2 regions of the Paenibacillus sp. FA6 genome follow, and region 1 is predicted to be linked to the other one. Evidence: riboswitches for the same ligand, from Rfam matches in the RefSeq annotation. Region 1 holds a riboswitch; the other holds the start of a gene.

Region 1 (11,546 bases):
CTTTTTTTCGATATTTTCCTGATTCTTCCCATTCAAGGTATAGTCGCTTTCTTTCGATTTCACACTCGTTTTCTGCGCCTCCGACATCATACGCCCTAAATCCAACAAGGGATCATCCCTCTTGGTTGCGGCATCGACGGCCCCTCTGTAGTTGGAATACCGGATAAGTCGAACAACTGCGAAGGTGCCTCCGCCCAAGAGGACGAGACAGACAGGCAGGCTCAGCAAAAGCGTCGAGGTTACCGGTACCAGGTCGAACTGCAGCGGTAGATAAGCGGCTGCATAGCCAAGCCCGATGACGATCCAGACGATCACGTTATTTTTTATCAAGACCATACCTGTTTTGTCAAAGAGCTTAAGATGCAGGTACTCCGTTAGAATCCTCCAGAAGGTGACCGACGCCACTAACAAGATAGTCTCTGTGATGGAGGCTCCTAGCAATGAGGCGAATAGAAGCATCGCAGGCAATAAATAGACCATGAACGTAACATAACGGTAACCAAGAGAAGCCTTCATATATCTTGTAGGAGACTGCCTCATTAGCTTCACAGCTACGTACTTTTCCCTTTTCGGCTCCAATATGGTGGCGTTACTGACACCTGCGACCACAAAGCTGAGTAAAAAATAAATATGTACAAAATGCTGAAGCTGATCTTCCGCAGAGAGTTCCTTACCTAATCCGACTACAGGCAAGTAGATAAGCAGACCTACATAGGCTAGCCTAATTACAAATCCCCATAGTAGACTTATAAGAAATACGGTAACGGTAATGGCCTTTTTCAAGTTTAAATTGGCGTAGATACTATCCGTTACATGCTTGCCAATCACCGGTAGCTTCTGGATGTAATAAATGAACAGATTTGCTAAAGTGGATGTCCTAATGGCAAGAAGCGTACTAAGAGTTCTCAGCATGGCTCTCATCTTTCAGCAAGTTAATAATGTTCTGTTCAAATTCCGCGCTGTGCAACAGCTCTGTCGGTACGGCAGACAACCGTCCATTGTTCAAAACGACCAACTCATCGCATAGATCGGAGGCCAACTGCAGAATGTGCGTGGAGAACACCAGAATATGATTCTGCTTCATCTCCCGCAACATCTCCTTCATCTCTAGCGCTACGATGATGTCAAAAGAGGTAAGCGGCTCATCGAGTAAAATCACGAGTGGTTTCGTAATGAGGAACAATAGCATCTGTAGCTTGTTCTTCATCCCGTGAGAGTAACCCTTAATGAGCCGGTGCCTATCCTCCTCTGACATACTCATCATGTCAAAATAATCGTCTATGCTTTGATCCATTCGCAGCTTATCACGGTTAATATCCATAAAAAACTTTACGAATTCATAGCCAGTCAGGAACTCAGGCAGAATCGGCAGTGAATAGACATACCCAATATCCTGCTCGCTCAACTCCCGAACATGCCCATTCTCCTCTAATAGCGCTTTCCCTCCGTCCATGGCCATCTCTCCGCTCAAGCAGTTGAACAACGTCGTTTTGCCTGCGCCGTTCCGGCCCAGCAGACCGTAAATCTTTCCTTTCTCAAAGGTATATCCAGCTCCCTTGAGTACCTTTTTTCCGTCAAATTCTTTGACAATATCTTCTATGATCAGACGCAATTACAAATCCCCCCATTCGTCTAAAATACCATTTGATTTTTACTTCTATACGTAATAGGAGACAGTATAGTTTCATTAACACATTGACTCAACAACGGAAATAGAGAGGTAGACTTACCAGATGGACTGTGGCTATTGGGGAAGAGTACATACGTAAATAAGTACAGTGGTTTATAAACTCTGAATACAGAGTATGGCGGATTGTTATTGTTAGGCTCAGATTTTCGGATCTACTCTCCATATTTCGGGTTGTTCACCGAAAATGGTAGTCATGTGCTATATTTTGTGAGAACGGTAGCTGAAGTTGCCGATACAAACTTAGAGGGAGGGCATCCGATTATGAGCATACATATGGGCAACATTGACGTAAGCGGATTCATTAGAGCCGATGGGAACAAGATTATCAATGGAGATGGTAAAGAAATTATTCTCAGAGGTGTAGGCTTCGGTAGTTGGTTGCTACCTGAAGGATATATGTGGAAGTTTCCAATAGGCGGAGACCGACCGCGAAAGATCGAAGCGATGGTAAAAGATCTAATCGGGGAAGAGAAAGCAACTTTGTTCTGGGATACTTATGTGGAACGTTATATAGATGAGATTGATATTCGTGAAGTGGCGCAACAGGGCTATAATTCGGTACGGCTTCCAATCAATGCTCGCGACATACTCGTTGAAGGAGACGATATTACCTTTAATGAAAAACGCCTCGCACGGATTCACCAAGTTATCGAATGGTGCAGACAATACAAGATATATGTCATTTTGGATCTACATGGAGCATCTGGTGGGCAGACAGGGGCCAACATCGATGATTCCGAGAATGACTTGCCAGAGCTATTTACCAACCGTCATAACCAAGAGCTAACGATCGCGATTTGGCGAATGTTTGCAGAACGTTATAAGGACGATTGGATTATCGCCGGATACGATCTTTTGAATGAACCCCTTCCCGACTATTTCAGCCAGTACAATGATCTGGTGCTTCCACTCTACAAGGAAATTACGGCAGCTATTCGTGAAGTGGACAAGCAGCATATGATCATTATTGAAGGGGTCCATTGGTCGACAGACTGGAGTATTTTCACAGAAAAATTCGATCATAATCTGATGCTGCAATTCCATAAATATTGGAACAATCCTGATACAGAGAGCATTCAGAAATATTTGGATAAGCGAGATGAGTGGAATGTGCCTATCTTCATGGGTGAAGGTGGAGAGAATAACGCGCAGTGGTACACCGGAGCATTCCAAATGTTCGAAGACCATCTCATATCCTGGAATTTCTGGACATGGAAGAAGATGAATACATCGAATTCCCCCTACTCTATTCGCATGCCAGAAGGCTGGGATCTGCTGACAGCTTATTTGGAAGGTGGCGCTAAGCCAGATGCCGTGACTTCAGAAACTATATTGAATCAATTTCTCGATAATATCAGACTGGAGCAGTGTGATGCTTTTCCTGAAATATCTCGTTCACTACTGCGTCATCTTCCACTCCAGATACCCGCTGAATTTTACGGACAGGGTGAGAATGTCGGCTTCGGTATAGTGCAGAAGAAAGAGAACAAGGTCGGGTTCCGAGCAAGTGACCATGTTCCTATGAGAATGATAACGGGTGAGACTGAAAAGCCAAGCTATCACTCAGAGGGCGGCAAACGATGGGCTGAGAATAATACAGTCTGTGTAGAGCTACACCAGGGTGATTGGCTTGCATACGATGCCTTATGTGTTGAAGCACATCGGTTCGACCTCCATGCTCGATTGCATGTGGCTTCGGAGCAGGCAATACTATCCATAGAATTGGAAGGTCATGAGCCAGTGAATTGTAAGGTAAGCGGTGAGAAATGGCATGAAAGCTTGCTTATGGGGAACATCAATGTAGCAAAGGGAGCCGTTCAAATGATCATTCGCGTCCTTCAGGGTCAAGTAGATTTAGATTGGATTGAATTTTCCTTTATTGAATAAAATGATCAACTGAAACAAGTAGGCAACACGCATTCGTTAAAATCCATTGAGAATTTTGCCTTCCTCTGTTATGATGATGTCATAAATTGACTGTGTGTGACTGGCGGAGCATGGATAACCATGAGGAAGCACATAGATAACTGGCCGTACGCCTGGGCGAAGGTAAGGGGAGATTGATCCCCTTGCCTCTTTATGTTTCTATCAAACTAAAAGGTGATGATGAGATGACAGCAACAACATTAATCTTGGATGGAAATCAAGTCGCAACTAGAATTAAGGAATCTTTGATAGGAAGAATCAATCGTCTGTCTGAAAAAGGTATTGTCCCATGTTTGGCGACCATATTAGTCGGCGATGACCCGTCATCAGCCACCTATGTAAGAATGAAGGGTAACGCTTGTAAGCGTCTTGGGATTCAATCCATTCGTATTGATCTTCCTAAGAACACCTCAACGGATGAATTAATTGAAGTTATTAATCAACTGAATGCTGACACTAATGTGCACGGAATATTGCTACAACATCCCGTTCCAAATCAAATAAACGAAAGGGCAGCATTTGATGCCATAAGTATTAATAAGGACGTAGATGGAGTAACAACATTGGGATTTGCCCAAAACGCTTTTGATTTTGCTAACTTCCCTTCTTGTACACCAGCAGCAATCATTGCAATTTGTGAATATTACAATATACCTATCGAAGGTAAACACGCTGTTGTGATTGGGAGAAGTCCTATCCTTGGAAAACCTGTATCCCTTATGCTGTTAAACAAAAATGCAACAGTAACAGTATGCCATTCCAAAACAACTAATTTAGCAGATTTGGTTCGTTTAGGTGATATTGTTGTGGCAGCGGTTGGTAAGCCGAAATTTGTTCAAGGTGATTGGATAAAACCAGGCGCTGTTGTATTGGATGCTGGTTACAATGAGGGAAACATTGGGGATATTGACTATGATCATTGTATAAAGAATGCCTCCGCGATTACTCCAGTTCCAGCAGGGGTCGGACCAGTAACAATAGCTACATTACTAAAACACACTGTTGAAGCCGCAGAGAAATTAGCTTAATAACCATATCCACCACTCCCATCACATACTTCTAGCCATTACACTTCCTAGATCGGTAGCCCATAAGGTGTACGGGATAGCCAATTCCTTATCTGAGACTCTAACATTGATTATTACAATACCGATGTACCCTGTCTTTTAATAGCATGGAATAACAGGAACAGCGAACGTCAGCATGATAGTATGAAATCAAGAGGAGATGGCAAACATGGAATGGCTTATCCGAATGAAGGAAGCTCTAGATTATATGGAGAGCAAGATGGAGGAACCCTTTAATATTGATGATATCGCAAAGGTTGCTTATTCCTCCCCTTTCCACTTCCAGCGCATGTTCTACATGCTGACCGGAGTATCGGTTGCAGACTATATTCGCAGACGTAGATTGACTTTGGCAGCACAGGAACTGGCAGTATCTAAAGTTAAAGTGCTGGATGTAGCTCTGAAATACGGATATGAGTCTCCTGAATCTTTTGCCAAGGCGTTCCGCAAAGCACATGGTATTGCACCTTCTACAGCGCGAGAGCCAGGGATACAGCTCAAAGCTTTCCCCCGCCTCTCCTTCCATCTATCATTGAAGGGAGATAAGGAAATGGAATACAGAATCGTGGAAAAAGAAGAATTTATCGTTATCGGCAAATCCACTGAGGTTACAACAAGAGAGGGTGAGAATTCTAAGGAAATCCCCCTCCTCTGGAAGGAAGCAAACGAAGACGGAACCTCACACAAGCTTGCCGAAATTGGAGTAAATAAGGATGTACTAGGTATCTGCACAGGGATAGATTATGCCAAAGAAACATTTGCTTATTGGATCGCCGTAGAAGGAAACCTTGAAACCGACCTGCAAGGTTTTGCATCCACCGTTATCCCTGCTGCGAACTGGGCTGTATTCACCTCAGTAGGACCCATGCCGCACGCCATTCAGACGGTGTGGGAACGGATATTCCAAGAATGGTTCCCTGGAACAGGTTACGAGCATACGGGTGGACCCGAGTTTGAACTATACCCGCCGGGTAATCCGAGTGCTGAGGATTATCGCTGTGAAGTATGGGTTCCTATTAAGAAAAAGTAATATGTATTTTTATAGAAAAAGGCAGGCCAAGGATAACCCTTGAGCCTGCCATTCTATTATTCGGTCTAATAACGACGTTTCCACCATACCGATCACTTCTGAGCTGAAATATTAGAGCAGTCATCCGATTACGCGTTATACTAATTTCAGTTCATCCAAACGCACTGCACGATGCTCACGAGCTGAAATATTCGATGCTTCCATCAGCTTCGTTAGCTCAATGGCACATGCAATGTTCTCATCTGCCGATGTATCCTGCTGAATATGGGTAATCCATTGTTCGAAAGCACTCACGCGATTGTCGAATACAGGAATTTCCACCCAATCATCGTTATATTCCTCTCTTTGAGATGTTCGAATGAGCAATTTGTTATCAGGCGTACCGAACAGAAGAGTCCCATCCGTACCATGAACTTCAATCGTAAATGGAGAGAAATTATTCACGAATCCCGCTTCCACCACGCCAACGGCACCAGACGCCGTTGATAACATTGCTACAGCATTATCTTCCACATCTTTGCCCGTGATATAACCAAATTGTGCATTAACCTCAATCGGTTCCTGTCCTAAGAACAAACGTGTCAAATACATAGGGTGACATCCAAGATCAATGAGCGCCCCACCAAGGCATTCTTCCAAATTGTAAAAGTGCTCTGGCAACCAGCCTGCTGTCGCTCCATTATGAGATAAACGAACACGAACGTACGTCACCTCTCCAAGTAGTCCTTGCTTCAATACATCTTGTATTGCAAGTGTGTACCCATCATTTAATCTTGGAAGGGAAACCGTCAATTTCACTTTGTTGTGCTCAATTGATTTGATAATTTCTGTGACTTCACTCAGCGTAGAGGCAATGACCTTCTCTGTGAAAATATGTTTGCCCGCCTCAGCCGCTTTAATCATTACCTCCTTGTGCATGGACGTAGGCGCATCTACAATAACAGCATCGATATCATCACGCTTCAGCATCTCATCCAATGAATCGTAAAAAGGCACCCCTTGTTTATCCGCTGCTTCTTTCCCCCGCGTCGAATTCTCGTCCCAGACCGCAACGATTTCTGCCTCCGGATGCTCTTGAGCTTGCTTGGTGTAATCCCACGCATGCACATGCCAATAACTAATTTTTCCAATTCTTATCATATTCAGTCCACCTCAAGTCTATTAATCAAAATTAATTAAAATATACCGTTTTGCCAGTACGTGCCGATTCGTAAATCGCCTCAAGTACTTCAGTAACAACTAGCGCCTGCTCCGGCTTAACCATTGGCTCAGTGTCATTGATAATACTTTCGAGCCACAATCTGCATTCTCTACCCGCTTGGCTCTCGGATTTCCCGTCGAAATAAGCAACTCCACCTGTATTTAATTCAGGTTTTTTCGTATACAAATGACCCAAATCTTCCCCGTTGATCCGCAGACCATCTTTCATATCTGCTCCACCTTCAGTACCACATAGTGTAGCTTGTGCTTCACCTACATCTAACGTGTTCAGCGCCCAGCTTGCTTCAAGCGTAACGGTTGCTCCATTGTCCATCGTAATAAATCCGAAGGCAGAATCCTCTACTGTGAATAATGCTGGATCCCAAGGTCCAAAAGCATTGGCTGCATCTTTCTTGCTACCTAATTTGTGGTACACATTACCTTTAACACTCTTCACTTTATAATTGTCCATTAACCATAAAGTCAGATCCAACGCATGGGTTCCGATATCGATCAACGGTCCTCCGCCCTGCTCATCCTCGTTTAAGAATACGCCCCATGTTGGCACAGCACGTCTACGAATCGCATGGGCTTTAGCGTAATAAATTTCGCCTAGCTCTCCTCTTTCACATATCTTTTTAAGTAACAAGGAGTCTGGACGATAACGGTTATCGTAACCAACAGATAGTTTTTTGCCCGTACGTTTAGCAGCTTCAAGCATTAATCTCGCTTCAGCAGCTGTCTTAGCCATAGGCTTCTCACACAGAACATGCTTTCCTGCTTCTAATGCATCAATCGTAATGAAGGAGTGCGATTTGTTCGGCGTACAGACATGAATCACATCGATACTAGTGTCCTTCAACAACTCTTTGTAATCCGCGTATATTTGTGCACTCTCAAGACCAAATTTCTTAGCCGTATCTATTGCACGATCTTCGATGACATCGCATAAAGCTACTATTTCTGCATTGGACTGTTCAACCAAATTAGGGATGTGCTTACCATTCGCAATTCCTCCACAACCGATAATACCTATTTTTAGTTTTTTAGTAATATTTGATGTCATATCATAATCCCCTTTTATAAGTTATAGAATTTGTCTTAAATATTGTAGACTCTTCTCAATACTTTGCAGTTGTGGAAGATCGAACTCTTCTTGCTCTACCGTATACCAATCCACATTGTATTGCTTCGCTGCAGCAGTAATCTTATTGAAATCCATTATTCCTGAACCAATCTCAATATTCCGCTTGTCTTCTTCACTCTTCATATCTTTAATGTGCAGAATCCTGCAACGTTCCTTATATCTATGAATAAAATCTATCGATTGAAGACCCGTATGTTCTACCCAGTATGTATCCAACTCCACAAACAAATGATCTGATTGTGTATGATTCACCAGTAGATCGAGCCCATATTCACCCTCAAATTTATTAAATTCAATACCGTGATTATGGTAACCGAATTGGATTCCATTCTCTTTACAGCGTTCACCAATACGATTGAATCCTTCAGCCGTTCGCTTATATGCATCCGCACTATCACGCATCTCTTCTGGAAGACCTGGACAAATGATATACGGGCTCTGAATTTCCAGCGAATACTCTATCGTCTGTTCCAGATTCTCTTCAAGCTCAGAAATGCCAATGTGGCTACCCGCCGCCTGTAATCCCAAATCATCCAACGCTTTTCTCAAATCTTTGGCAGAAGTACCGAAGTATCCAGCGAATTCCACTCCGTCGTAACCGATTCTAGCCACCTTGTCCAGTGTGCCAAGAAAATCTACATTCGTTAATTCTTTAATTGAATACAGTTGCAAAGCGATCTTATTCATATCTTTGCACTCCTTTCTTGTTACCAATAAAGTTACCAAACTTAGTGTAAAAGTAATACAATGAAGCTATCGTATAATATTAAATATTTGTCATTGGAGTGTATTGTCATGTCTGAAGCCTACTTTGAATCCAACCGGTCACCTATAGGAACAATTCATTATCCATATGAATGCATGATTCATTCGTTTGTTGGTAGCCATTGGGTCGTAAATCCCCATTGGCATGTCTATATTGAAATTCTATATTTCTTATCAGGACAGGCGAAAGTATTTCTAGGTGGAGAATCCCATATCCTCAATAAAGGGGATCTGATCCTTATTCATTCGCATGAGACGCATTCTATTTATTCTACGGACGTGGAACAAGTCTCTTATGTCGTGATTAAGTTCGATCCAGAGATTCTATATTCCACCTCAAGAACCATTTTTGAATCTAAATATGTGTTACCATTCACCATGGCGAAATCGACCAATCAACGAGTGTTCACTGAACAAGAGATTATAGGCAGTCCCATCCCTTCTCTCGTTACAGAAATCTATGAAGAATATACTACGCGAAACTATGGGTTCGAACTCGCTGTTCGGACATTAATATGTAGAGTATTTCTATGGTTTTTGCGTAAGTCGCAGGACACTCAGCCGAATTGGGACGTTGCGCATTCACTGAAACAAATTGATTTTCAAATGTTGCAGAATGTGTTCGAATATATTGATGACCATTATATGGAGGACATCAATGCTAATACCGCTGCAAGTATGTGTAACCTGAGTTACAGTTACTTCTCACGAAAGTTCAAAGCGATTATGGGCAAGACGTTTACGAACTACTTGAACTACATTCGAATTACAGAAGCTGAAAAGTTACTACTGACGAGCGATTCAAGTATGACGGAAATCGCTTTGGAAGTTGGATTCTCCAATTCTAGCTATTTCATCCAACAATTTAAGCAATACAAAAACATTTCACCCAATCAATTTCGCAAAAAGAGTACTCAAGAAAATTCAGAATCCGCTGTCCAGTACTCTCAATCTTAACCTATTACGTTTAATTGCGAGTTCAAAAAGTTAAATTTTCAGCACCGAGAAGATTGGATGAAGTAAGGGAGTGAGGAGCGGAGCGTAGGCAGTACCTACGTGAGCACCGGAGGGACCGGCTGAATTCAATCTTCGATGTCGAATACGCTCCTTGCTATACTTCGTGATCAAAAGATGACTTTTTGAACAACCTCTTTAAAGGGAAAAAATAGAGAAAAGCTTAATCTAATGTCTATTACATTAGATTAAGCTTGTTTTTAATACGTATCATGGCTTCTCTCGTTACTACTTCCCCAGCAGCAATACAAATTTTCGAATCGTTGAAGCTAATTTGATTGAATCCAAGGTCAGGACGTAAAACGACATCCGCAAGCTGCAATTCCTCCTTCACCATCTTTGCACTCATCATATCGATGGTATTCATTAGTGAATCCACAAAATGTCTAGCTGTTCCTTTAGCAAATGACTCTGCACATACATTGACAGCAATGACAATATCCGCTCCCATACTTTTCACTAGTGCAGCTGGTACCGGATGGACAACCGCTCCGTCCATAAGTGTCTTCTCCTGATAGTAGACAGGACGCATAATAGCGGGGATTGCTGTACTTGCACTGATCGCATGTGCAAGTGATCCTTCTCGCATAATGTGAGCCTCTCCTGTCGAGGTATCTGAAGCTACAGCAGCAAAGGGGATAGGTAGATCCTCAATAAGCTTTTTACCTAGATACTGTTCGATAAATCCAATCATCGGTGTATTATGTACGAATGAGCGTTTCGGTATGGTTGGTCGGACTAATTGACTCCAGCGAATCGTTGAGAGAACACGAACACAGTCCTCCACAGGCATTCCGGCCGCATAGGCACCACCAACTAATGATCCAACACTCGTACCCGCTATCATATCGATAGGTATGCCCTCTTCCTCCAACACTCGTAATACTCCAAGATGAGCCATTCCTCTAATAGAGCCACTACCTAACGCTAACCCAATCGTGGGTCGATCTCCTGCTTTACGTGCTCGACCAAAACGTAAATGATTGCTATAGATCATACGACCCTGACTTAAAATATAGGCTTCCTTAATTACCCCTTGTAACTCCTCAACATTATTAGTTAAGTATGGAAAAAGACTAAGTAGACGTAGTCCATCTTGCGAGATCGCCATTTCAACATCCTCAGCCCCTTCCTTTCCTACAAAGTATTGCGCTAATAAGGGTATATCCTCCAACCGTTCGCGAAGAGGTGGTACTGATAGCGTTGTTACGTTGGGTAAGTTTATGGATTCTGAGGCGATGATAACGATTCGAGTCTGAACATCCGTTTCTATGATTTGTTTCAGAATATGAGTAGGGAATTGTTCGACTTGTTCAACGACAATCGTACCGCCTTTAGCCGCACGTACTCTCGTATCCCAAGTTAGTAAGTCGAAGTCATAGCCACTGATAGTAAGTATCGGATAATGGCCTTGTGTCGTTATGAAATGAAGCTTTCTAGCGATGCTTCTCTTTCCTGTACCAGCTTCACCTACAATGACAACGTGCTCTTGTCTTGTAGACAGGCGTTCTACATTCTCTAGTAACTCTTGCATGGCTGGACTTGCCCCGATGAGCTCGCCATATCGCTCCTGCTCCTCCGTCTCATGCTGCTTCAAAATAAACAGACTCTTAGTATGCTCTTCTAACACGCGCTCATTGGAATTCTGAATTCGTTTGATCATGGCTTCAATAATCTGCCTGCGGAAATCAGCGTTTCTATCCATCA
Region 2 (11,546 bases), 2.1 Mb from region 1:
GGCACGTCGAGTTAGAGGGTCAGATCCGTATCTTGCTATTACCGAAAGATCCGAATGATGATAAGAACGTCATTGTGGAAATTAGGGGTGCTGCGGGTGGAGATGAGGCGGCTTTATTTGCTGCTGATCTTTTTCGTATGTACACTCGTTATGCCGATGCTCAGGGATGGCAAGTAGACATTATGGATGCTAATAGTAATGATCTTGGAGGATTTAAAGAAGTGATCTTCTCGATTAACGGTCGCGGTGCGTATAGCAAGATGAAATATGAAAGTGGTGCACATCGTGTGCAACGAATCCCAACCACGGAATCTGGTGGACGGATTCATACATCGACATCGACTGTGGCTGTACTTCCAGAAGCGGAAGCTTTTGAGATTGAAATTCTTGACAAAGATATTCGTGTGGATACGTTCTGTTCAAGTGGTGCGGGTGGACAATCCGTTAATACGACGAAATCTGCTGTGCGTGTGACCCATATCCCTACGGGTATTGTGGCAACTTGCCAAGATGGTAAATCGCAGAACAAGAATAAAGAGTCAGCTCTGAAAGTGCTCCGTACTCGTATATCAGATACGAAGCGTCAGGAAGAAGAAGCGAAGTATGCTGGTGAACGTAAGGGTAAAGTGGGTACAGGGGATCGAAGTGAGCGGATTCGTACGTATAACTTCCCACAGAGCCGGGTAACGGATCACCGAATTGGGTTGACTGTTCATAAGTTGGATCAGATCATGAATGGGGATATCGAAGATATTATTGCTGCTCTAAGTATTGCTGAACAGGCAGATATGATGGATAAAGGGGAATAATGCTTTGAACAACGACGTTTTTGTCATGACACCAAAGCTCAGTATACGGGAAGCCTTTGCGGAGGCTTCCTCTTTTTTCATGAGTTGCGGCGTGATGGAGCCGCAAAGGAATGCCCAGCTTTTGCTGGAGCATGTGCTGGGCTTGTCTAGCACCGCCTATTACATGGCGTTACCAGAGCCTTTCCCTGGAGCTGCTATGGCGGCTTGGGAAGAAGCAGTCACCCGCAAAGCGGCAGGTGAGCCTGCACAATATATCATGGGCGAGCAGGAATTTTACGGTCTGCTCTTTGAAGTCACGCCGGCCGTGTTGATCCCGCGGCCGGAGACCGAGCTGCTGGTCGAGGCCGTCCTGCAGCAGGCCGAGCGGCTGTGGCCGGGCCGCGCTACGCTGGCGGCACCACAGCCAGGCAGCACCGCTGCCTCAGCGCCCCCGCCGCTCGTGGCCGCGGACATCGGCACCGGCAGCGGTGCCATTGCCGTGACGCTCGCGGCAATGGCGCCACGCTGGCGCGTATACGCCAGCGACATCTCGCCCGCGGCGCTGCGCGTAGCCGAGGGCAATGCGGCACGGCATGCAGCAGCCGTTGCCTTCCGTGAAGGCAACCTGCTGGCGCCGTTTGCCGGGATGAAGTTGGACATATTGGTGTCCAACCCACCCTATATACCGGCTGAAGATATCGCCGGTCTGCAGCGTGAGGTGCGCGATTTCGAACCGCGCCTCGCGCTGGACGGAGGTGCGGATGGGTTACTGCCCTACCGCATCATGATGGAGCAGATCGCCATGCTAGCCGCTCCACCCCGGCTTATCGGCTTTGAATTGGGTATGGGACAAGCTGAAGAAGTTGCCGAATTGCTGCGTCAAGCGGGACATTGGAATGAGATTATCACCATTTCTGACCTTGCCGGAATAGACCGACATGTACTCGGAGTTAATTTATAAAGTTGAAGACGGAATAGTTGCAGAAAGTGCATTTGTTTTGATGGGAAAGTAGAGGATACGAGGAATAGTTGCAAAAGTGGTATTTAAAATAGGGGTACCGGTGAAAAGTAGGGTTCTCCAGTAATTTAGATGTACTCTGCGCAACTAAACGGAGCGATAGGTGAAATTCGCCGAATTTAAGTGTGCTTTATGCAACTAATGGTGACTGGAGAAGACGGAAGACGACGATTGGTATTGATGTAGCCCGTACCCAACATTCGCTTTCGGCACATCCAAGCAACTTGTTCACCTAGGACGCGTTAGATGACTTTTTCCGGATTCATAAATTTAGTTAAAGCATTCAATTGAATTCGGTACTGAATATCCTATACAATAGAATGAAGTGCGCTTTGGGGCACAAGAGGCGGGAAGCCTTAGTACAGGAGGGCGACACATGCTTCAGAAGCTGAAAAAGATAGATTATATTATAGTGGCTGTTTTGATTGCTCTCATGGTGATCAGCATACTGTCCATATATAGCGTCACTAATGGGAGACCAATTTATGATGGATATCACATAAGGATGATGAAGTACTATGGTGTTTCTTTTGTAGCCTTCATTGCATTAATGTTGATTGACTACCGCCTATTGATCAAATATGCCTGGGTTTTTTATTTAGGAGGCTTAGCCTTACTTGGTGTTGTGAGTTTGATAGGGAAGACCAAGAATGGAGCGGAGGGATGGTTGAATATTGGGGGGCTTTCACTACAGCCAGCGGAGCTATTTAAATTATGCTTAATCGTCTTCCTTGCTTCCGTTCTTGTTAGGATCAATAAGAATAAGCTATCCTTTTGGAGTAATATTGTACCGATTAGTATATTAGCCTTCATTCCGTTTGTTATCGTGATTTCACAGAATGATCTTGGGAATTCACTCAGTTATGTCATCATTTTGTTCGGTCTTCTTTGGATAGGGAACATTAAATTCTCCCACGCATTGATCGGTCTTGTTATCATGATTGGAGCCCTCATTGGTGGTATTCAAGGATACATTCATTACCATGATGAGATAAAAGTAACTCTGGAGTCTATTAACAAAGATCACTGGATCGAAAGGCTCGATCCTTGGCTTGTTCCTGAGAAAGCAACGGCTAAAGCTAGGTACCATACAGACAATGCCAAGCTTGCTATCGCTTCTGGGGGGATGAGTGGAGAAGGGTATATGAAAGGGACATCTATTCAATCGGAGCGAGTGCCGGTTGCATATACCGATTCTATCTTTGTGCAAATTGCCGAGGAATTTGGCTTCGTCGGAGCTTCGGTGTTACTTTTGTTATATTTTGTGATGATCCATCGGATGATTCTGATCTCATTGGAATGTAGGGATCGAGCGGGACCCTATCTGATTGTAGGTGTCGTTGCCATGATGTTATATCAAATTTTTGAGAACATTGGTGCTTTTATCGGAATCATGCCTTTAACAGGGATCACACTACCCTTCATTAGTTACGGGGGCACATCACTGCTAATTAATATGGCTAGTATCGGCATCGTGATGAGTGTGCGGATTCATGGGCAGGATGTGCAGGAAGAAATGGTGGTTCAACCGTTGAGTTACCCACGTGTATCCAAGCAGAGATCATGAGGATAGCCTAATATTAGAATGGAAAAGAGCCCTCGGCTCAGCATTTATATTGCGATCCCCTTTAAGTGTTTACTTAGAGGGGATATTTGTATGAATTCCTACTCCTTCAGAACCCTTTTAATAGATTGATAGGTTTAGACTCTATCTGATTCGGGCATGCTAACAAGTATGAACTGATAGAGAGGAGCCGGATGCTATGAAATGGAATGGGATACAGTGGGATGAGAAGAAAGCAGATAAACTACGCTTATTATTGAAGAATACAGCTATTATTTTTAGTATATTATTTATGCTTGTGATGTCATGGGATGGACAGCGTACAGATGCTTCAATTGTAGGAGGGGCGATTCCAGAGGAATCTATTCGGTTGCGTATTCTGGCCAATTCAGATACGGTAGGTGACCAGCTTGTCAAAAGAGCAATTAGAGATGCCATTGTTGCAGAGATGAACGGCTGGGTGGAAGAGTTGGAAGATCCGCAAAATCTGGATCAAGCTAGGGAGATCATTCGGAAGCATATAGCAGACTTGAATAGATTAGTGGGGAGAGAACTGCACAATCGAGGAATCAACTATTCTTATAATGTGGAGTTAGGCATGGTCCCCTTCCCAACCAAAATGTACGGAGGCATGGTATACCCAGCAGGTGAATATGAAGCGTTGCGAGTTACCCTTGGCGAAGGAAGGGGTCAGAATTGGTGGTGTGTGCTATTCCCTCCGCTATGCTTCATTGATTCAGGAAGTGGTGATGCGGTAGCTCAATCCGCAGAAGCTTCGGTTCAAGCAACTGGAACAGATGATTCTGATAGCTCGAAAATAAAGCAGGTCTCATCTGCTGTCGATCAAGAACCGGAGGTACGCTTCTTCCTATGGGATTTATTGTGTGGAATCGTGGATTGGGTCAAAGGGTTATTCTAATCAGGTATTCGTGCGGAAGTGCAGGTTTTTCCTTCAAAAAGGAATGATATAGTGGTGATTCCGGAAATTATGCAGGCTTTCTGCCACCGTGTCATCGCATCTCATTGAAGTTAATACTGTACGACATATACGTCTTCTACAGAACGATAGTGCAGTGCTATTTTGAAGATGCTATTGGTTGAATTTAATTAAATGAGCTTTTATGCTAACATAGTAGATAGTTGAAGTGCTTCAGTCGAATGGGTAAGTTGTAACTCCCATGGCATTGCGGCGCTTTTTCGTGATGCTCAGTGAGGTTAGGAATGATAATTTAAAGTTACCATAATGAAATTTATATAGAAAGCCTGGGATATAGAATGATACATAGCCTTGATAACGGATTGGACGGTGGAATGCAACCGAAACGATTGGACACGGCTTATTGGAATGTAAGCTCTTTGTCTGATGACGAAGATATAGCCACTGGACAAGCGATGCAGGAAGCTGCAGCACTTTTGCAACAAGGTGGAATCGTGGCCTTCCCGACTGAAACGGTATATGGTCTAGGGGCAGACGCCCGTAGCACAACAGCGGTAGAAGCGGTGTTTGCTGCCAAAGGTCGCCCCTCGGATAACCCGCTGATCGTTCATATTGCCGACCGTTCGCAATTATCTGAGCTCATCACGGAAATCCCGCCTGTCGCGCTCACGCTAATGGATGTGTACTGGCCTGGTCCTCTCACGATTGTGCTTCCTCTGCGACCTGGTGTACTTTCGCCTCGTGTTACTGCGGGTCTCGATACGGTAGGTATACGTATGCCAGACCATCCTATTGCACTGGCCTTGATTGCGGCAGCGGATTGTCCCATTGCTGCGCCCAGCGCCAATCGCTCGGGACGACCTAGCCCCACGCTCGCATCGCATGTGCGAGAAGACTTGGATGGTCGGATTGACGGAGTTCTCGATGGAGGACCGGCTGGAGTAGGTCTTGAATCTACCGTTGTACGGGTATTTGTTAGTGGGGAGATTCATGTGCTACGACCCGGTGGTATTACGGTCGAACAGCTTGCTACGGTGACAGGTGCTACCGTTATTAGTATAGGAGGAGCCGTTACGGAAGCGCAGTCTGCTGTGTCTCCAGGACATCTAAAGGGAGCGGGACCTGTGAATGATGCTGAATCCGAAGCTCCGCGCTCCCCAGGGGTGAAGTACGCCCATTATGCGCCACAGGGAGAACTAACGATTGTAAGAGGCGCTTCCCCGCAGACTGTTGTATCTCGGATTATGGCTCTATTGGATCAGGCTGTAGATGATGGAACGTTGACAGGTTTACTTGCTTTTGACGAACATATACCATTGTATGATTTGAACCCAGCAACTCATGTCATATCGCTTGGTTCGCTAGCTACACCTGCTGAGGCAGCACATAAGTTGTATGCTGCGTTGCGACTTTTTGATGAGTTGGGCGTCGCTTACATGCTAGCTGAGGCTTGTTCAGAGGAAGGGCTTGGTGAAGCGGTAATGAATCGTCTTATTAAGGCCGCTGGCGGAAGTGTCATCGAAGTGGATAGCTGAGATCGAAACGAAATATCGCTAGCTTTGGAAGTATACACTAGGACCGGGTAAATTCAATCTTCGATGTCGAATAGGCCTCTGGATATACTTCGTCATCAAAAGATGGCTTTTTGAACTTCCTCTTATCATGTTTCACTCCTTGTCCGCATATGGTTGTACAAACGTACAATCGGATTTGGAGGCGTGTGTATGCTGGAAACGACTGTCCACTGGGGTCAGTTTATTACGATATTTTTGATGGCAATAGCTTTAGGGATGGATGCTTTATCGCTGGGTGTGGGAATTGGTGTCAGAGGGATTCGGTTGCTACATGTGCTTAGAATTAGTTTGCTAATAGGGCTCTTCCACGTGTTAATGCCCTTATTGGGCATATTTACGGGACATTATATTAGCTCATTGTTGGGGAGAGTTACGGGATATGCTGCGGGCGGACTACTTATGTTGCTTGGGGGACATATGATACTTAATTCTTATCGGGGCGGACATGCAAAGATGATTGATTATCGTGCATGGGGCGGAATGTTGCTGTTCTCGATTAGTGTGAGCATTGATTCGTTCTCTGTAGGAGTATCTCTAGGGATGTTTAAGAGTGATCTGTTATTGACGGTTCTCATATTCGGTATTGTAGGAGGTCTGATGTCTATGTTGGGTCTCCTCCTCGGCAGAAGGGTGAGTCACAAATTGGGCAATCATGGTGAAGCTCTAGGCGGCGCGATATTGCTTGCATTTGGACTCATGTTTATCTTCTGATACATTCAAACCATGATACAATGGTACAAGTAAGGACAGACTTAGAGGGGGTAACGAGTTGCGAATTTTATTTGTTTGTACAGGGAATACATGCCGCAGCCCGATGGCGGAGGCTCTTCTTCGGAAGCTCGCTAAGGAGCGTGGTCTTCCACTTGAGGTAAGTTCTGCGGGTGTGGCAGCAACAGAAGGAATACCTATATCTAGACATGCAGAAGCGATACTACGTGACCATAATATAGATGATGTGATAACCTCACAAGCATTGAGGATAGATGTCGTACATGAGAGTGATCTGATTCTGACACTTACTCAATCGCATAAACAGCATGTTCTTCGTATATTCCCAGAAGTTGTGGGTAAGATCTATACGTTGAAAGAATATGCGGAAGATGATGAACAGGTACTGCGGGATATAGATGAATTGGATAGTCTTTATGCGACATTAACCATGAATAGGGCGCTAGGGAAGCCCGTTGAACATCAGGATCAAGAACGTCTATTTGAGATCCAGCAGCGCATACCAAGCTTTGATGTATCTGATCCATTTGGCGGTTCGCGAGCAGATTATGATGTAGCTGCGACAGAAATTCGTACAGCGATCGATCGGATTGTAGTTAAGCTTGCGGATCAGCGCAACTAAAACATCGTTGCATTTCATCCTCTTTTGTTTTATCATGAGAGCAGAAGAACAATCGGTTCCGATGTAACTGGCGACTCTGTGGATGAAACCACGATGGAGCATCGGGATATACGGCCGGTCGCCTGGGCACAAGAGCAATTCTACGGGAATCCCCGTAGACTGCTCTTTTTTCGTCTTTTGGTCAATAAATAGGTTATAATGGTACAAGACAAAAGAGGGATAAAGAGGAGGTTTTTCTAGAGATGAAGATTGCCTTAGGGACAGATCACGGTGGCGTTCGTTTGAAGCAGGACATCATCAATGTCATTCAGCAACTGGGACATGAAGTGGTAGACGTTGGGTGCAATTGCACTGATTCAGTTGACTATCCAGATTATGCTCTTCCTGTTTGTGAGATGGTTGTGGCGGGCGAAGTTGATCGGGGTATATTAGTATGTGGGACTGGAATCGGTATGAGTATTGCAGCTAATAAAGTAACTGGCATTCGTTGTGCACTTGCCCATGATGTATTCTCCGCAAAGGCGACACGGGAACATAATGATACGAATGTGTTGGCTCTTGGAGAACGTGTTATTGGACCTGGACTAGCTGGCGAGATCGTTAAAGAATGGCTTGTTACGGAATTTAGTGGAGAAGAGCGCCATGTAAACCGTGTGAATAAAATCAAGCTTATTGAAGAGCGTAATCTGCACGTCTAAGGAGGCTTTCTTCATGGATCAAGGATCGCAATCAGCAGGTGAATCTCTTAAAGAACAAGTTACTCAAGTCATGCGTGAAATAGCAAAGGCTGCCCATTTAGGCCCGGGGAAATTGCTCGTGGTAGGTGCGAGTACAAGTGAAGTGGTAGGAAGTCATATTGGGACAGATGGAGCCTTGGAAGTAGCGAATGAATTGCTTCTTGGTATCGAAGAAGTTCGTGAAGAAATGGGATTCCATGTCGTGTTTCAGTGTTGCGAGCATTTGAATAGGTCATTGGTCATGGAACGAACTCTTCTCGAAGAACTTCGCTTGACGGAAGTGGCTGCTGTTCCTTATCCCCATGCGGGAGGATCTATGGCATCTGCTGCATATCGAGCAATGTTACAACCGTGCCTCGCGGAAAGTGTGGAAGCCCACGCTGGAATAGATATCGGTGAGACGATGATAGGGATGCATCTGCGGCGTGTAGCGGTACCTTTTCGCCCAAGTATTCGGTATATAGGAGAGGCACGTGTGAATGCTGCGTATACCCGTCCGAAGCTGATTGGTGGGGAACGAGCACAATATAGAATGGAAGAAGCTTCTTCCATCCAGCAAAGCAATTCACATCTTTGTGAATAAGGATTAAAAAACTTAAGTGATGCTTCCGATGAGAGTTTTTTCGAAGCTAATCAGGAAGCTTAAGCTCAAAAACTTAAAGAGTATGCTTCCGATGAGAGTTTTTTCGAAGACTATTCACGAAGTAACGCTCAAAAACTTTTAGGAGGAATATAAAAATGGAAAATTTACGTAATTATGACCCAGCGGTATTAGAGGCTATGGACCTAGAACTTAAGCGTCAACGGAACAATATTGAACTGATCGCTTCTGAGAATATTGTAAGTGAAGCAGTTATGGAGGCTATGGGTTCCGTACTGACTAACAAATATGCAGAGGGATATCCTGGTAAAAGATATTATGGCGGTTGTGAACGCGTTGATATTGTAGAAGATATCGCTCGTGATCGTGCGAAGGAATTGTTTGGTGCTGAGCATGTTAACGTACAACCACACTCCGGTGCTCAAGCGAATATGGCTGTTTATACTGCTGTTCTTAATCCTGGAGACACGGTATTGGGTATGAATCTTGCCCATGGTGGACACTTGACTCACGGAAGTCCGGTTAATGCTTCAGGTCTACTATATAATTTCATTCCTTATGGCGTACAAGAGGATTCTTTCCTAATTGACTATGATGAAGTCCGTAAGATCGCATTTAAACATCGTCCACGTTTGATTGTGGCGGGTGCAAGTGCTTACCCACGTGTTATTGATTTTGAAGCACTAGCTTCCATTGCGAATGATGTAGGTGCGCTATTCATGGTAGATATGGCCCATATTGCCGGATTGGTTGCAGGAGGGGTTCATCCAAGCCCTGTACCACATGCACACTTTGTAACGACTACAACTCATAAAACACTTCGTGGTCCACGTGGTGGGATGATTATCTGTAAGAAGCCTTGGGCACAAGCGATCGATAAAGCGGTATTCCCAGGAACACAAGGTGGACCTTTAATGCATATCATCGCATCCAAGGCTGTTGCATTTAAGGAAGCGTTGGATCCATCATTTAAGACATACGCTGAGAACGTAGTTAAGAATGCTAAGGTTTTGGCTGAAACGCTTGTTAAAGAAGGTTTGAACATCGTTTCTGGTGGTACAGATAACCACTTGTTATTGATTGATACTCGCAGTGTGAACATTACGGGTAAAGTAGCTGAGAAGGTTCTAGATTCAATCGGTATTACAGTGAATAAGAACGCGATACCTTTTGATCCTACAAGTCCGTTTGTAACTAGTGGTATTCGTCTAGGTACTCCAGCTGCAACAACGCGTGGTATGGATGAGAAAGCTATGGTTGCTATTGGCGAGATTATCGCTCTGACTCTGAAGAATCCAGAGGATGAAGCAATCCTTGCTCAAGCGGCTGCAAGAGTGACTGCACTTACAGATCTATACCCTCTATATCCAGATTTAAAATACTAAAAATAAGCTCGTAAATAAGCTACCGTATGTTAAACGAGGTAAGCCATGCTTACCCTCTTGTTTAACGTGTATAGAAAGCAGTAGTTTTTGGTAAAATAGTATAAGTGCAGAGTAGCCCCCATTGTGTACAAGAGGGGCTATTTGGTATTTGTGTACTTATGGAAGTTCTTAGTCAGTAGGGTCCATACCTAAGGAGCGTGCAGAGCAGGATGGTAGCCCCCGCTCTGTTGTGCCTCCATCGCCTTCTTGAACCTCCATACCCTACCGCTTGCGGCACCCTGCACAGCGGAATAGCTGCAAAGTAAATTAGCGGGAAAGGTATGGAAGCGAGGAATAGTTGTGAAACCTACAGTTAAAAGTCGGGGGACGATGAAAAGCGAGGGTTTCTAGTAATCTAGATGTACTCTATGCAACTAAAGTTAGTGTTGGAGGGATTTGGAAGAATTTAAGTGTACTCTATGCAACTGTTGGTGAATGGAGTAGGTGGAGTGTGCTGTTGAGAGGACTTTATGTAACAGTTAGTGGTGTTGGGATTGATTATTCGCACCCTTGTAACTAGAAGTTCGATCCATGTGGGTGCAAAATCATTTCGGAGAATGATATAATGGACAAGGTTTGAATACACTACTGCTATAAATGATGTATATTTACAACAAGAATACAAACGAATGATCCGGAGGGGAACCATGGGAAATGGAAAATTGGTGATTTGTGATCACCCTTTAATTCAACACAAGCTTACTTTCATCCGTGATGAGCGGACTACAACTAAAGATTTTAGAGAGCTTGTTGATGAAGTAGCAACACTAATGGCATACGAAATTACACGAGATATTCCGCTAGTAACCGTTACAGTAAAGACACCAGTAGCTGAGACAGAAAGTCGCGTCATTTCAGGGCGTATGTTGGGACTTGTTCCTATTCTGCGTGCTGGATTGGGTATGTTGGATGGTGTTCTGAAGTGTCTTCCAGCGGCTAAAGTGGGTCACATCGGATTGTTCCGTGATCCTGACACACTACAACCGGTAGAATACTACACGAAGCTACCTACCGATGTTACAGAGCGTGAGTTGATCGTTATCGACCCTATGCTTGCAACGGGTGGATCTGCTATTGCCGCCATTGATGTGCTGAAGAAACGTGGCTGTACTCAGATTAAGATGATGAATCTTATCGCAGCTCCAGAAGGTGTCAAGGCAGTACATGATGCTCATCCTGATGTAGATATTTATGTGGCAGCAATGGACGAGCGATTGGATGAGCATGGTTATATTATCCCTGGATTAGGGGATGCAGGAGATCGTCTATACGGAACAAAGTAAGTTTTAGAGGAAGTTCAAGAAGTCATCTTTTGATCACGAAGTATAGCAGGAGGCGTATTCGACATCGAATATTGAATTCAGCCGGTCCTAGCATATGCTTACGAGGTATGTTTCCTTCGGAAACATTTCAGGTGCTCACGTAGGTACTGCCAGCGTATGCTTCCGAAGTCGTTTCTACGAAAACGTGTAGCTCCGCTCCTCACTCCCTATCTTCATTCAATCTTCTGAGGCGTCTCGAAGAAACGCAGCATCGTAAGCATACACTTTAG

What was found. A riboswitch is a leader RNA that binds a small molecule or an ion and turns the genes downstream of it on or off. The one in region 1 is predicted to bind ZMP and ZTP.
Region 2: it holds a riboswitch for ZMP and ZTP, as region 1 does, so the genes downstream of both, rpiB (ribose 5-phosphate isomerase B) here and ACP8HI_RS07560 (bifunctional 5,10-methylenetetrahydrofolate dehydrogenase/5,10-methenyltetrahydrofolate cyclohydrolase) in region 1, are expected to answer to the same signal.

Annotation. Positions count from the first base shown of each region.
Region 1 covers NZ_CP188820.1:1,634,769-1,646,314, reverse strand. The annotation lists gene ACP8HI_RS07575 (hypothetical protein) at 1-921, opposite strand, end outside; gene ACP8HI_RS07570 (ABC transporter ATP-binding protein) at 896-1,612, opposite strand; gene ACP8HI_RS07565 (glycoside hydrolase family 5 protein) at 1,952-3,577, shown strand; ZMP/ZTP riboswitch at 3,664-3,742, shown strand; gene ACP8HI_RS07560 (bifunctional 5,10-methylenetetrahydrofolate dehydrogenase/5,10-methenyltetrahydrofolate cyclohydrolase) at 3,802-4,644, shown strand; gene ACP8HI_RS07555 (AraC family transcriptional regulator) at 4,853-5,713, shown strand; gene ACP8HI_RS07550 (Gfo/Idh/MocA family protein) at 5,849-6,853, opposite strand; gene ACP8HI_RS07545 (Gfo/Idh/MocA family protein) at 6,885-7,967, opposite strand; gene ACP8HI_RS07540 (sugar phosphate isomerase/epimerase family protein) at 8,001-8,747, opposite strand; gene ACP8HI_RS07535 (AraC family transcriptional regulator) at 8,856-9,782, shown strand; gene ACP8HI_RS07530 (patatin-like phospholipase family protein) at 10,018-11,546, opposite strand, start outside.
Region 2 covers NZ_CP188820.1:5,561,285-5,572,830, forward strand. The annotation lists gene prfA (peptide chain release factor 1) at 1-809, shown strand, start outside; gene prmC (peptide chain release factor N(5)-glutamine methyltransferase) at 814-1,749, shown strand; gene ACP8HI_RS24950 (FtsW/RodA/SpoVE family cell cycle protein) at 2,183-3,373, shown strand; gene spoIIR (stage II sporulation protein R) at 3,570-4,289, shown strand; gene ACP8HI_RS24960 (L-threonylcarbamoyladenylate synthase) at 4,646-5,842, shown strand; gene ACP8HI_RS24965 (manganese efflux pump MntP) at 6,032-6,592, shown strand; gene ACP8HI_RS24970 (low molecular weight protein arginine phosphatase) at 6,651-7,232, shown strand; ZMP/ZTP riboswitch at 7,286-7,367, shown strand; gene rpiB (ribose 5-phosphate isomerase B) at 7,475-7,930, shown strand; gene ACP8HI_RS24980 (TIGR01440 family protein) at 7,944-8,552, shown strand; gene glyA (serine hydroxymethyltransferase) at 8,708-9,955, shown strand; gene upp (uracil phosphoribosyltransferase) at 10,642-11,277, shown strand.